2 regions of the Sodalis praecaptivus genome follow, and region 2 is predicted to be linked to the other one. Evidence: predicted binding sites of a transcription regulator. Region 2 holds the regulator's gene; the other holds the start of a gene.
What was found. Region 2 encodes PurR, which represses purine synthesis genes. Its sites were predicted from a motif close to CANGCAAACGTTTGCNTG; they were not measured.
Positions count from the first base shown of each region.

Region 1: a site for PurR is predicted at 5,066-5,083, ahead of purM (phosphoribosylformylglycinamidine cyclo-ligase). Genes of this name have one in related genera too.

Region 1 is NZ_CP006569.1:1,350,657-1,358,321, reverse strand. Features, by position in the region: gene SANT_RS06070 (glycine cleavage system transcriptional repressor) at 1-41, shown strand, start outside; gene bcp (thioredoxin-dependent thiol peroxidase) at 38-505, shown strand; gene SANT_RS06060 (tetratricopeptide repeat protein) at 599-2,077, shown strand; gene hda (DnaA inactivator Hda) at 2,164-2,892, opposite strand; gene uraA (uracil permease) at 2,947-4,230, opposite strand; gene upp (uracil phosphoribosyltransferase) at 4,287-4,913, opposite strand; gene purM (phosphoribosylformylglycinamidine cyclo-ligase) at 5,145-6,182, shown strand; gene purN (phosphoribosylglycinamide formyltransferase) at 6,182-6,820, shown strand; gene pstB (phosphate ABC transporter ATP-binding protein PstB) at 7,090-7,665, opposite strand, start outside.
Region 2 is NZ_CP006569.1:2,337,903-2,345,567, reverse strand. Features, by position in the region: gene SANT_RS10380 (MATE family efflux transporter) at 1-1,010, opposite strand, end outside; gene SANT_RS10375 (riboflavin synthase) at 1,246-1,863, shown strand; gene cfa (cyclopropane fatty acyl phospholipid synthase) at 1,934-3,085, opposite strand; gene purR (HTH-type transcriptional repressor PurR) at 3,559-4,578, opposite strand; gene SANT_RS24095 (YnhF family membrane protein) at 4,799-4,888, shown strand; gene SANT_RS10360 (C40 family peptidase) at 5,099-6,061, opposite strand; gene SANT_RS10355 (Grx4 family monothiol glutaredoxin) at 6,453-6,800, shown strand; gene rnt (ribonuclease T) at 7,124-7,665, opposite strand, start outside.

The DNA of each region.
Region 1 (7,665 bases), 990 kb from region 2:
ATCATCCACAGCATCAGGAAAGAGACGGAGTATTGCAATGACGCCACTGAAAGCCGGTGATATAGCACCACAATTTAGCCTGCCCGATCAGGACGGTGAACTCATCAGCCTTACCGACTTCCAGGGACAAAGAGTGTTGGTCTACTTTTATCCCAAAGCGATGACGCCAGGCTGTACCGTACAAGCGTGCGGGTTGCGCGATAACATGGACGACCTGAAAAAGGCCGGGGTGGAAGTCTTGGGCATCAGTACCGACAAACCCGAGAAGCTATCCCGCTTCGCCGAAAAAGAGCTGCTGAATTTCACCTTGCTCTCCGATGAAGACCATCAGGTCGCCGGCCAGTTCGGCGTCTGGGGCGAGAAGAGCTTTATGGGCAAAACCTATGATGGTATTCACCGCATCAGTTTCCTGGTGGGTGTCGATGGCGCCATCGAAAAAGTGTTCGACGATTTCAAAACCAGCAATCACCATGATATCGTGCTGGCCTATCTGAAAAGCGTCTGAACGCAGCCCGCCGCGCAGGCCGGCGCGCCCTCACGACGGCGCGGGCGGCGGCGTGGGATGACGGCCGGCCGCCGCCGGCAACATGGGTTAACTATGGTTACTCGGTTGAAAAAAAGCTTTATCGCGCTGTTGCTGACCGCGTTCGTCGGCGCATTCCCGGCGCAGGCTGATGAAATCCAGGACAATCTACCGGATATGGGCACCACCGCCGGTAGCACCCTAAGCATCGGCGAAGAGATGCAAATGGGGGATTACTTCGTGCGCCAGCTGCGCGGCGGCGCTCCGATTATCAACGATCCGCTGTTAGATCAATATATCAATCATTTGGGCGGGACACTGGTGGCCCATGCCAACTCGGTACGCACGCCCTTCCATTTTTTCCTGCTGCGCAGCAGCGAGCTTAACGCGTTCGCTTTTTTCGGCGGCAACGTAGTGCTGCATTCGGCGCTGTTTAACTATACCGACAATGAGAGCGAACTGGCGTCGGTCATGGCCCACGAACTGTCGCATGTGACCCAGCGTCATCTGGCGCGCGCCATGGAAGATCAGCGACGCAACGCGCCGTTGACCTGGGTCGGCGCGCTGGGCTCCATTCTATTGACCATGGCCAATCCGCAATTGGGTATGGCCGCACTCTCCGGCACCATCGCCGGCGCCGCCCAGGGTAACATCAGCTTCACGCAGGCCAACGAGCAGGAAGCGGATCGCATTGGTTTGCAGGTGCTGCAACGCGCCGGCTTTGACCCGCAGGCGATGCCGACCTTCTTGCAGAAGCTGGCGGACCAGAACCGCTACTCCACCGCGCCGCCGGAGATGCTGCAAACCCACCCCTTGCCGCTGAGCCGGCTGGCGGATACCCGTAACCGCGCCAACCAGATGAAACACATCGCCATCGACTCATCGCAGGACTTTTACCTGGCGAAGGCGCGCGTGCTCGGGATGTTCGGGTCAAGTGACAACGTGCTGCGCAGCGATGTGCTGGACGCCTGGCAGAAAGGCAACGCGCGCCGGCAGTTGGCCGCGCAGTACGGCCAGGCGATTTTGTTCTATCAGGCCAAAAAATACGACGACGCCAAACGGTCGCTGCAACCTTTGTTAACCCGGCAGCCGTCCAACATCTGGCTGGTGGATTTGATGACCGATATCGATCTGGCGCTAAAACAGACGGGACAGGCCATCAGCCGGCTTGAGGCGCTGGTGCGCGGCAATGAGCGCGATGCCAACCCGGTGCTGCTGCTCAACCTCGCCAACGCCTATGTCGAGGGGCATCGCTATAGCGACGCCATACGGATCCTCAATCGCTACACCTTTTCCCACCCTGACGACACCAACGGCTGGGATCTGCTGGCCCAGGCATGCGCCGGGCAGGGTCTGGGGGATCAGGAGCTGGCGGCGCGCGCCGAACGGCTGGCGCTAACGGGGCAGTTGGATCAAGCGGTGCGGGCGTTAAGCGAGGCCAGTAGCCGGGTCAAATTGGGCAGCCTACAGCAGGCGCGTTATGACGCGCGTATCGATCAGATTAGGCAGTTGCAGCTGCGCTTCGCCCAGTATGAGAAAGGCGCGCGCCGCTAAACCGCGCCCTACTGCGGGACACGCGGGTGGCGCGCCGCACTGGCGACCAGGATAAGCGGCGTTCAGGGTTAAAGCGCGTCACAGCCTTAGAGATTCAAGATGGCTTTGACGAACGGAATGGTCAGTTTACGCTGCGCGCGGATTGACGCATGATCCAGCTGATCCAGCGTCGCCGACAGCGTGCGCATATCCCTTTCCAATCGTTTTAACAAAAAGCGGCTGACGTCTTCCGGCAACTCAAATCCACGCAGCTTCGCCCGCAGTTGCAGGGCCGCGCCCTTCTCTTCGTCAGAGAGCGGCTGCAAACGATAAATCTGCCCCCAATCCAAACGGGAGGCCAGGTCAGGCAGGCTGAGATTTAATTGGCGCGGCGGGCAATTGCCGCTAATGATAAGCCGGGTGCGCCCGGTTTCCTGAATGCGGTTATAGAGATTGAAAATCGCCATTTCCCACGGCGGATCGCCGACGATACACTCGATATTATCGATGGTCACCAGCGCTAATTGCTCCATCCCTTCCAGCACCTCAGGCACGAACCAGGTGCGTTTATCCAGCGGCACATAGCCTACCGCCTGGGTGCGCGCCGACAGCGCCGCGCAGGCGGCGTGCAATAAATGGCTGCGGCCGCCCCCCTTGCGTGACCAAAAATAGAGGTAACTGCCGTGTTCGCGGGACAGCATTTCCTGTAGCGCCGCCAGCAGCGCGCCATTTTCGCCGGGATAAAAGCTGGCGAAGGTCTCGTCATCGGGTAGATAGAGCGGTAAAGAAAGCTGCGCCGGCGTGTTCAGATGTACCTCTTGCGTTCTGGCAAAGATCTTTGCCAGTTTACCATAACTTTACCGCGCCGCGAGGACGGCGCGGCGCGGTCGTCAGGAGGGCGTGCCTTCATCGGGCTCGAGGATTTTCTCTTCGCCGCGCAGCAGCGTGATAACGCGGAATATCAGGCTAAGCGCGATACCGACCACCGTTGCCAGCGCCATACCTTTCAACTCGACGGCGCCCAGATGAATTTTGGCGCCGCTGACGCCGATAATCAGGATAACCGAGGTCAGAATCAGGTTTTGCGCTTTGTTATAATCGACCTTCGACTCGATTAGCACCCGGATGCCGGAGGCGGCGATGACGCCGTACAACAGCAGCGACACGCCGCCCATCACCGGTACCGGCACCGCCTGGATCGCCGCCGCAAGCTTGCCGACGCAGGAAAGCGCGATCGCCAGAATCGCCGCCCCGCCAATGACCCAGGTGCTGTAAACGCGGGTTATCGCCATGACGCCGATATTTTCACCGTAAGTGGTGTTCGGCGTCGAGCCAAAAAAGCCCGACAGCAGGGTTGACGCGCCGTTGGCGAACAGCGAGCGGTGCAGGCCCGGATCGCGCAATAAGTCGCGCTGCACAATATTGGCGGTCACCACCAGGTGCCCCACATGTTCGGCTATCACCACCAGCGCCGCCGGCAGGATAGTCAGAATAGCCATCCATTCAAAGCGCGGATGGTAAAACGTCGGCAGCGCGAACCAGGGGGCAGCGGCCACCGGCGAAAAATCCACGATACCGAGCGCGGCGGATAGCGCATAGCCCGCCAGCACCCCAATGAGAATGGGGATGATGGCCAAAAACCCGCGGAACAATACCGACCCCAGCACCGTAACGCCGAGGGTGGCCATGGATATGACCACGGTGGTGGCGTCCACCGGCGCATCGGCGCTGGGCAGCAGACCCGCCATATTGGCCGCGACACCGGCCAGCTCCAGGCCGATGACCGCCACTATCGCCCCCATCGCGGCGGGGGGAAAAATGACGTTGATCCAACCGGTTCCCGCCTTCTTGACGATAAGGCCCACCAGGCAAAACAGCGCGCCGCAGGCGATAAAGCCCCCCAGCGCCAGCTCATAGCCGAGCGGCAACAGCAGCAGCACCGGCGAAATAAAAGCGAAGCTGGAGCCGAGATAGGCAGGGATTTTGCCCTTGCAGATAAACAGGTACAGCAAGGTGCCGATACCGTTAAACAGCAGGACGGTGCCGGGATTGATTTTAAATAAAATCGGCACCAGCACCGTGGCGCCAAACATGGCGAACAGGTGCTGCAAACTCAGCGGGATGGTTTTCAGCAGCGGCGGGCGTTCCGACACCCCGATGGCGCGACGGGTCATGGCGACTTTCCTCAGATTCAGGGTCAAAAAAAACCGACTCATTGGCCGGTTTAGGATTATTTGGTACCAAAGATTTTATCGCCCGCGTCACCCAGGCCCGGCATGATATAGCCTTTTTCGTTGAGTCCCTTATCGATAGCCGCAGTGTAAAGCTCCACGTCGGGGTGTGCTTTTTCCAGCGCCGCAATGCCCTCGGGCGCCGCCACCAGCACCAACACTTTGATACAGCGGCAGCCGGCCTTCTTCAAGAGATCGATGGTGGCGATCATCGAGCCGCCGGTCGCCAGCATCGGATCCACCACCAGCGCCATGCGTTCGTCGATACTTGATACCAGCTTATGGAAATAAGGCACGGGCGTCAGCGTCGTTTCGTCACGGTAGACGCCGACTACGCTGATGCGCGCGCTGGGGAGATTTTCCAGTACGCCATCCATCATGCCGAGGCCGGCGCGGAGGATAGGTACGACGGTGATTTTCTTTCCTTTGATTTGATCAATTTCAACCGGTCCGCACCAGCCTTCGATGGTTACCGTTTCGGTTTCCATATCGGCGGTGGCGACATAGGTCAACAGGCTCCCCACCTCCGACGCCAATTCGCGAAAGCGTTTGGTACTGATATCGTGAGCGCGCATCAACCCCAGCTTGTGTTTGACCAGCGGGTGCTTAACCTCAACGACCTTCATGTTATCTCTCCCCTAGGCTACTGAACGGCCAAAAAAATCGCGAGATTATAACCCCTTTTTCGCGCCGCACCATACGTATTTGCCTGATCAGGATCAAGCCTTATATGGAATTTACTATAGTCAACAAAAACGTCGACGCGAATGCAACAGCTCTCGCAAACGATTGCCCACGCTGTTAGAATTGGCGGCGCCCCATTCCAAGCAACAGGTTATCTCCGTGGAGATCTTGCAGTGACCGACAAAACCTCTCTCAGTTACAAAGACGCAGGTGTGGATATCGATGCCGGCAACGCATTGGTAGACCGCATTAAAGGTGTTGTGAAACAGACCAAACGCCCGGAAGTGATGGGCGGGCTGGGCGGCTTCGGTGCGCTGTGCGCGCTGCCGCAGAAATACCGCGAGCCGATTCTGGTTTCAGGCACCGACGGCGTCGGGACCAAACTGCGTCTGGCCATGGATTTAAAACGCCACGATACCATCGGCATCGATTTGGTGGCAATGTGCGTTAACGACCTGGTGGTTCAGGGCGCTGAGCCCTTGTTTTTCCTCGATTATTATGCCACCGGCAAGCTGGACGTCGATACCGCGGCCGCGGTGATAACCGGCATTGCCGAGGGTTGCCGGCAGTCCGGCTGCGCGCTGGTCGGCGGCGAAACGGCGGAAATGCCGGGCATGTATCACGGTGAAGATTATGACGTCGCCGGCTTTTGCGTCGGCGTTGTGGAAAAAGCGGATATTATCGACGGCAGCAAAGTTCAGGCCGGCGATACCCTGCTGGCGCTGGCCTCAAGCGGCCCCCATTCCAACGGTTACTCGCTGGTGCGCAAGATTTTATCCTTCAGCCAGACCGACCCCGAACAGACGCGGGTTGAGGGCAAATCGCTGGCGGATCACCTGCTGGCGCCGACGCGCATTTACGTTAAAGCGCTGCTTTCCCTTATCGAGCAGACCGAGGTACATGCGATCGCGCATTTGACCGGCGGCGGCTTCTGGGAGAATATCCCGCGCGTTCTGCCGGCCGGTACCCAGGCGGTGATCGATGAAAACAGCTGGCAGTGGCCGGCGGTATTCCGCTGGCTGCAGCAGGCCGGCAACGTCAGCCGCCATGAAATGTACCGTACCTTTAACTGCGGCGTCGGCATGGTTATCGCCGTTCCCGCGGCCAGCGCCAAACAGGCGCTCGGCATACTCGCCGGCCTGGGTGAAACCGCCTGGGTACTCGGCGAAATTCAGCCCGCCGACGGCGAGCAACAGGTGATTATCCGCTGATGAAACGCCTGGTTGTGCTGATCTCGGGTGAAGGCAGTAACCTCCAGGCGCTTATCGAGGCCTGCCAGCAGGGCAAAATCGCGGCGCGCATCGCCGCGGTCATCAGCCATCGCGCCGACGCCTACGGGCTAACGCGCGCCGCGGCTGCGGGTATCGAGGCGGTATCGCTCAACCCGGCGGATTTCGCCGGCCGTGAAGCGTTTGATTTGGCGCTCAGCGCCCTTATCGACCGCTACCGGCCGGAGGCTATCGTGCTCGCCGGTTATATGCGTATTCTGTCAACCGCCTTTGTCGCCCGCTACGCCGGCCGGATGCTCAACGTGCATCCCTCGTTGCTGCCGCGCTATCCCGGCTTACATACCCATCGCCAGGCGCTGGCCAACGGCGATGCCGAACACGGCACTTCCGTGCATTTCGTCACCGACGAACTGGACGGCGGCCCGGTGGTGCTACAGGCGCGGGTGCCGGTTTTTGCGGGAGACGATGAACAGATACTGGCGCAACGGGTAAAAGCCCAGGAACATGCCATTTATCCCTTGGTCGTCGGCTGGCTGCTGGCGGGTCGGCTAACGCTGCGCGATAACGTCGCCTGGCTGGACGGCGCGCCCCTGCCGGCCGCCGGTTACGCCGCGGATTAACCGCTGGCCGGTGGGCGCGAACAGACAATCAAGACGTTTCTGCCCCTGTGCCACCGATGCTGTTACCACTCGGATGATTGGCGACAATTGAGAGGGGGGCAGCGCCTCATACGGGCGGGAGAGGATAAAATTCCCTCCCCCTCTCACGCTCTGCGCCTGCGGCGCGGGCTCAACGGGCACCTGGTGAGAATGGGGTTCCTGAGCAATGCGCAGCAGCAGCCATAGCGGCGCCATCGCTGTTTTGCCCTCTGGTCGCTGCGCCGCGACCGTTAACGCAGCCGGCCGGTGATGTACTCCTCGGTTTTGCGATGCGTCGGCGCGGTAAATAGCCGGTCGGTGGCGGCAAACTCTACCAGCGTTCCCTGATGGAAAAAGGCGGTGTCGTCGGAAACGCGCGCCGCCTGTTGCATGTTATGCGTCACCAGCACCAGGGTGAAATGCGCCTTCAGCGATATCATTAGCTCTTCGATGGTCAGCGTGGAGATGGGATCCAGCGCCGACGTTGGCTCATCCAGCAACAATACTTCCGGCTCAATGGCGATCGCGCGGGCGATCACCAGCCGCTGCTGTTGTCCGGTGGACAACTTGAACGCGTTTTCCCGCAGGCGGTCTTTAACCTCATGCCACAGCGCCGCCGCGCGCAGCGCCCGCTCCGCCGCTTCATCCAGCAGCCTGCGATCGCCGATGCCCAATAGCCGCAGGCCGTAAACGACGTTGTCATAAATCGATTTGGGAAACGGATTGGGCCGCTGAAAGACCATGCCCACCCGCCGGCGCAGCGCCACCACTTCCTGTGCGTCCTCATAGATATTCTGCCCCAGTAAACGCACCGCGCCGCTGATGTG
Region 2 (7,665 bases):
CGCAGCAGACTGGTAAACAGGGCGGTGCAGCAGGCCAGCGTGACGCCTATCATCAGGCTGGCCCTGGCGCTGACTCGCGCCTGCTCAACATCGCCTTCCCCCAGGCGAAAGCCGATGCGGATGGTGGCCGCCACGCCGATCGATAGCGGCAGCACAAACATGAGCGAGCTGAAATTCAAGGCGATCTGATGGCCGGCCACCGCGATGATGCCCAGCGGCGCGACCAGTAGCGCCACCAGCGCAAACAAGGTGACCTCGAAAAACAGCGAGAGCGCCACCGGCAATCCCAACGTGAACAGTCGCTTTAGCGCTATTGGATCGGGTTTTTGCAGCCCGCCGGTTAAGCGCAAATCGCGAAATGAGCTGGTCCGGCGCATATAGGCGCGCAAGAGCAAAAACATTATCCAGTAAACCGACGCGGTCGCGACGCCGCAGCCGACGCCGCCCAGCGCCGGCATGCCGAGTTTGCCGTGAATGAAAACATAGTTGATGGGAATATTGCTCATCAAACCGATGAAGCCTATCACCATGCCCGGTTTGGTGCGGGAGAGACCTTCGCACTGGCAGCGCAGTACCTGAAAGAACAGATAGCCCGGCGCGCCCCACAGCAGACAGCGCAAGAAGGCGACGGCCTTCTCCGCCAGCGCCGGCTCGACGCTGTGCATATGCTCGATGACAAGATGGCTATTATACAGCAGCACCATGATGACCAGCGCCACGCCCAGCGCCAGCCAGAAGCCCTGACGTATCTGATGGGCAATCCGGTCTCGCCGTCCGGAGCCGTTGAGCTGCGCGATAACCGGCGTTAGCGCCAGCAGCAGGCCGTGACCGAACAAAATGACCGGCAGCCAAATGGAGGTGCCCACCGCTACCGCGGCCATATCGGTGGCGCTTACCGAGCCGGACATAATGGTATCCACGACCCCCATCGCCGTTTGCGATACTTGGGCGAAAATTACCGGGATGGCCAAAGCCAGTAAGATACGCGCTTCCTTAACATAATTTTGCACGCGGACACCTTTGTTGCGAGTGACGAACCGAATTTATTAATGGAACCCGCACGCGTTGACATGGCTGGATCCTTTTAGCGGCATAGTGTAATGCATTTTGTCGACGAAGATAGCAGGAAAATGACGCGATATAAGGGGCATAGCCTCTATGGTATCCTGTCAGTATTTGGAATTCGTCATATTATGGGGCAAACTGAGCGCCGAGTTATTCGGTGTAGCCAGATGAGGAAAACGCATGTTTACGGGGATTGTTCAGGCCACCGCGCCCATTACCGCGATTGAGGAAAAAGACCATTTTCGTACCCATCACGTCCGCCTGCCGGCGGCGCTGTTGCCGGGTTTGACCATCGGCGCGTCGGTGGCCCATAACGGCTGTTGCCTGACGGTGACCGGCATCGCGGGCGACGTGGTCAGCTTCGATCTGATGAAAGAAACGCTCCGGCTGACCAACTTAGGCACGCTTAAGGTCGGCGATGAGATCAACCTGGAACGGGCTGCGACCCTGCAGGCGGAGATTGGCGGTCATCTGATGTCAGGGCATATTATCTGCACCGCCGAGTTGACCAAAATCGTGACCTCGGAGAACAATCGGCAAATTTGGTTTTCCTTGCCGGACAGGGCGCTGATGAAATACATCCTGCATAAGGGTTATATCGGCGTTGACGGTATTAGCCTGACGGTAGGCGAAGTCGCGGGCAACCGTTTTTGCGTACATTTAATTCCTGAAACGTTGCTGCGCACCACGCTCGGTAAGAAACGACTCGGCGATAGCGTCAATATCGAAATTGACCCGCAGACGCAGGCGATTGTCGACACCGTAGAGCGGGTTTTGGCGGCGCGCGAGCGCGCCTGACCCAGATGGGCGGCGGCGCGGTCTGACAGCGCCGTCATATGCGCCGGCAGCCATGACGGCGCAACGTTGTTTACCGCGCGACGCGCAGACCGCCTTCGACGCCCCGAGGGCTGAACAGAACCTGCCATAGCTGGATATTGCGGGCGCGGAACGCGCCGGCGCAGGCCTGTAAGTAGTAAACAAACATGCGGTAAAAACGTTCGGAATAATTGCCCTGCAACGTCGGCCAGGCGGCGATGAAGCGTTCATGCCAGGCCATGAGCGTGCGATCATAATCCGCGCCGAAATTATGCCAGTCTTCCATGACGAAATGGGGCTCGCTGGCATCGGCAATATGCCGTACGGACGGCAGGCAGCCGTTCGGGAAGATATATCTGTTAATCCACGGATCCACATTCATATCGGTCCGGTTCGCGCCGATGGTGTGCAGCAAAAACAGACCGTCGGGTTTCAGATTACGGGCCACCACATCGAAATAGGTTGGGTAGTTTTTCGGCCCCACGTGCTCGAACATCCCTACCGAGACAATGCGATCGAATTGCAAATTTAAATCGCGATAATCCTGCAACAAAATCGTGACATCTTGCCCTGCGCAGCGCGTTTGCGCCAGCTTTTGCTGCTCGGCCGAGATAGTGACGCCGTGGACTTTAACGCCATAATGTTGTGCCGCATAATTCGCCAGACCGCCCCAGCCGCAACCGACATCCAATAGCGACATCCCCGGCTGCAATTGCAGTTTCTGGCAAATCATCTCCAGTTTATTTTGCTGGGCCTGCTCAAGGCTGGCGGCATGAGGCCAATAACCGCAGGAATATTGCATATACGGATCGAGCATCAGCGAAAAGAGGTCATTGCCTAAATCGTAATGTTCTTTACCGACGATCCAGGCCCTTTTGCGCGATTGGAGATTAGTCAGGCGCGCCGCGGCGACGCGTAGGGTATCTTTTAAATGATGGGGGAGCTTATTTTCCAGTCCGCTGCGCAACGCACGCTGAAAAAACATATCCAGCCGTTCGCAATCCCACCAGCCATCCATGTAACTTTCACCTAAACCCAGTGAACCGTCCTGTAGTACGCGCTTAAAAAAATCCGGGTTGTTGACGCGAATATCGAATGGACGGGATCCATTGATTTCAATGTCGGCTTCAGCGAGTAATTCATGGACGATGCGATACCAAGCGTTATCCTGAAAGCTCAGGTCTTCAACACACGAGGAACTCATAGCTTCTCCATCACCTTTCTTCTAAAAATACCTCGTCAGGAAGAGCCAGGCGCTGCCTGCGAGCTTTTATAAGAATCCACGGTAAGCCGTGGTGTCTGATACGACAAATTAACAGAGGAATAGAAACTCAGAATGGTTGTTAAACCGGCTGCTTTGCACGAAAAAAGCATGCATGAGTAAACATCAGGTCCCTAAAGCAAAATGAATAAACAACTCGTTATAATTGTTAACGTAATTGAGTATAAGCCTGCATCCGGCTTTAGACAACTCCAAAAACAGCAATAGGAATAATAGCCTAAGTTAATGATAACTTTGGGAAACAGTTACACTCCTCAAAGAGTTAGTGCGCCTAAAGAGTTATTATTCATTTCCGCGTCGCGGGGAAATTGACGCGGCCAGGTAGCGCGTAAAACGCCGTGCATAATGGCCAATGCCGCCGCAAACACGGGGCCTCAGCCATCGACGGCACTGGATTAGCGGTTACGGTAGGGGCCATCGGCCACCGAACAGCGCTCCACCAGGGTGGGATGAACCTCGATCGTCTGCGCGGCTTCCCGCTTGCTGATGATCCTATCAAGCAGCATGGTCAGCGCGGATTCCCCTAATACGGCCTTGGGCTGATCCACCGTGGTAAGCGCGGGGGTGAAATACCGCGAGTGGCTGACATTATCGTAGCCTATCAGTGAAATGTCTTGCGGTACGCGCAGCCCATGCTCGTGGATGGCGCACAATGCGCCCATCGCCATCTCGTCGCCGCCGCAAAATATCGCGCTGGGACGGTGGGACTGGGCCAGAATATGTTGCATGGCGCGATAACCGGAAGCCGGCTCGAAATCACCTTGAACAATCCAGGCCTGGTTGGGCAGAATATCGGCCTCTTTTAACGCATGAAGATAACCGCGGTGGCGCCCGCCGCCGGTATTGCGCGCCAGCTGGCCGGGAATGGCGCCAATATCCCGGTGGCCGCGATCGAGTAAATAGCGGGTGGCCATATAACCGCCGGCAAAGGCATTATCGACGATAGTATCGGTAAAATCGCCGCGCACCTCACCCCAATCCATCACCACCATGGGAATATGGCGATATTCTTCCAATAGCCGCAACAGGGCTTCGGGGTATTCGGCGCACATCACCAACAGCCCATCGACCCGCTTTTGCGCCAGCATTTGCAAATAGGCCTGCTGTTTCGATGTTTCGTTGTGGGAATTGCACAGGATAAGGGTGTAGCCTTTGGCAAAACAGTGATGCTCTATGGATTCAATTATCTCGGCGAAATAGGGGGCTTCGCTGGTGCTGGCCAACAGACCGATGGATTTGGTGCGGTTGACCTTCAGGCTGCGCGCCACCGCGCTGGGGGAATAGCTGAGCTGTTTGATGGCGTCCCATACGGCGCGTTTGGTCTCCGGCGCCACGAAGCGGGTTTTATTAATCACATGGGAAACCGTAGTCGTTGATACCCCCGCGTGTTTGGCTACATCTTTTATGGTTGCCATCTCTAAACTACTCCTGGATCCCTCGGCAGCAGGGGATAATGCTATGTGAATCGTTTGCCTGCCAACAAAAGGCAATTTTCCTCGATTTGTCGAGAAAGTGAAAGCGTTATATGCGTTGAGCCGCCGGCGGGACATGCTTTTTGGCCACGGTTATGGCAAGATAGAGAACGAATACCGACTAACTTAGCCACCTGACGCAGAAGCGTTAAAAGGAAATATCATGAGCCGCGATTTTGCTTGGTCGTTAACGACTACCGTCTTTTCGCTGTTGGTCATTATTATCTTCAGCTTTACCGCCGTATTGAATTGATCGCGTTTGGCGCCGCGCCAAACTTCACCCAGACGGTAAAAAGGGCTCCAGGCCCTTTTTTTTGTCATCTTTAAACCACTTCTAGGGAGCTGGATCGAATTGCGGCCCAGGAACGGCGCGCGGATCGGCACGGTGAACTGGCGCGGACGTCAAAAGGCCCTTAGGACCTACGCTGCGACGGCAAGGGGGAGAGGCTGTCGCGCGTGGCCGTCAGCGAATGGTGGTGGGCGTCATCACGCGGCGGGCGCCGACATAATGATCCTGCCAATAATCTTCGCTCAGGTAGCTGATACGGATGTCACGCCCGGTGCGGGGTGACTGAATGAAACGGCCATTGCCCAGATAAACCCCGACATGATCCGCCGTGCCGCGGTTGCGGATGCGGAAAAAGACCAGATCGCCGCTTTCCAACTCGCTCTTTTTCACCGGCGCTGCATCCCGCAGGTGGTACATTTCGTTCGCGGTACGGGGCAGCGGCACGCGGATTAAGTCTTTATAGGCGTAGTAAATCAACCCGCTGCAATCGAATCCGGTGGTCGGCGATTTACCGCCCCAACGATAGGGCTTGCCCACCTGCGACATCAGTTTGGCCATCGCCGTTAATTTGGCGTGCTGGTAGCGAACCTTGTGGCTTTCGCTCATGCGCAATGGCTGCGCGTCTGCCGCCATGGCCGTCGTCCGGGCTTGCGCGCCGCCGCGATGGCGTCCATAGGCTTTCTTCAGCCCTTTGCCGGCGGCCTGGTTATGCGCCAGACGCGTATTTTCACGTTGGCGGCGGGAAGACGTAATGGGGCTTTTACCCACCTTCACGGCGGCGGTTTTATCGCTGGTGACGCTTTTCGTTTTCGCCCGCTGCCCGGCGGCGTGCGTTTTTGCGGCGGTGGTTTTGCCGGCGGTTGGCGCTGTGTCGGCGGGGGGCGTTTTGGTGGCGACGGCCTTGCGGGGTTTCACCACGGCGGATTTTAACTTGGGATTACCCAAATGCTCGCTCTCGGTGCTGCGGGTCTTTTTTTGCAGCTTAACGGGCTTGCGCTTGCGTCGGTCATCGGTTTTCGCCGCGCTGGCCTGCGATTTACGTTGATCGGCATTGACTCCCGCATTCGGCGCGGCGTGCGCGAGATTGAGAAAGAGCTGGGTAAACAGCAGCACAAAAAGCGTAAAGCATAAACGCATGATAAACGCTATCCTCTGTGGCCCAAGGTCGGGGGAAAATGACGGCTCAGCTGAATTTAAGCTATTTGCGGTTCTAATGCATCCGTATTTTCCTACAGATTGTGAATAAACGTGAATAACATGCGCGATGCGGCATTTTTGCGCGCGGGCAGCCGTAAAAAGCAACGGTTTTACAGCCCGTTAAACGCCCTAGTCGCAAATCTGCGCCGCCGCAAGGGCAGACCCGGCGTTCGTGCCCGTTGTATCACGGCCGGGGCGGCTGAAGCCCGCCTGCGGGGCTAACGTGAAAAAAGCATTTAAATGTTCCCCCCGGAATCGTTAGAATAGTGAATTACGTCAGACCCGATGCATGATAAATAAAAGCCAGCCACTGGCTTAAGGAAGCGAGACAATGACCACGACTATCGAAAAAATTCAGCAACAGATCGCCGAGAATCCGATTCTTCTGTACATGAAGGGCTCGCCTAAATTACCGGGCTGCGGTTTTTCCGCCCAGGCGGTACAGGCGCTGTCCGCCTGCGGTGAGCGTTTTGCCTATGTCGATGTGCTGACCAATCCGGATATCCGCGCTGAACTGCCAAAATTCGCCAACTGGCCGACCTTCCCGCAGCTGTGGGTGGACGGCGAGCTTATCGGCGGCTGCGACATCGTCATTGAAATGTACCAGCGCGGCGAGCTGCAGCCGCTGATTAAAGAAACGGCGGTAAAATACAATTCGCAAGCGGATAACGCGCAGTAACGGGTGGAATGTGCGCACTATAGCGCGCCGTCCCGATGCCGTCCGGCGCTAATGCGCCACGGCCGAGAGACCGCCTCGGCGCTATCGCACCCAAAACCACCCAAGGCACAGCGGGTGGTTTTTTTTGCCTCTCAGCGTGCCGGGCGCGGGGCAGTGCGGGCGTCATCGCCGCCCGGCATGCCCTGCGGCGTTCGCTAGGCAACCTCTCAAGCGCCAAGGCGCCGTACCATCCCCATGACGCCCCGGGGACGGGCAGGTGGTGTGCCCTGCAAGCGCCAAAGCCCTGTCATTGTCCGCGCGGACGGCCCGCGGCGTGGCAGCGTTTACAGATCGATAGCGGGGTTGGCGCGATCCTGCGCGGCGCAAGCCTCCTCTTCGGCGTCACCCGTGGCGGGTAGTGCGACCGGCCAGCCGCCCAGACGTTTCCAGCGATTGACCAATTCACAAAACAGGGTCGCGGTACGTTCGGTATCATAGAGCGCCGAATGCGCTTCACCGCTGTCAAAGGCAATGCCGGCGGCGCTACAGGCTTTCGCCAGTACGGTCTGGCCGAGCACCAGCCCGCTGAGCGCCGCCGTATCAAAGGTGGCGAAGGGATGGAAAGGGTTGCGTTTCAGGCCGGCGCGACCGGCGGCGGCCATGAGAAAGCTGTGATCAAAAGCCGCATTGTGGGCGACTATAATGGCGCGGTTGCAGTCCTGATCTTTAATTCCTTTACGTACCAGTTTGAAGATTTCATGCAAGGCTTCATATTCGGTTACCGCGCCGCGCAGGGGGTTGTGCGGATCGATACCGTTAAAGGCCAGCGCTTCCGGCTGCAGCAGCGCGCCGGGGAAAGGGTCGACGTGGAAATGCAGGGTGTTGT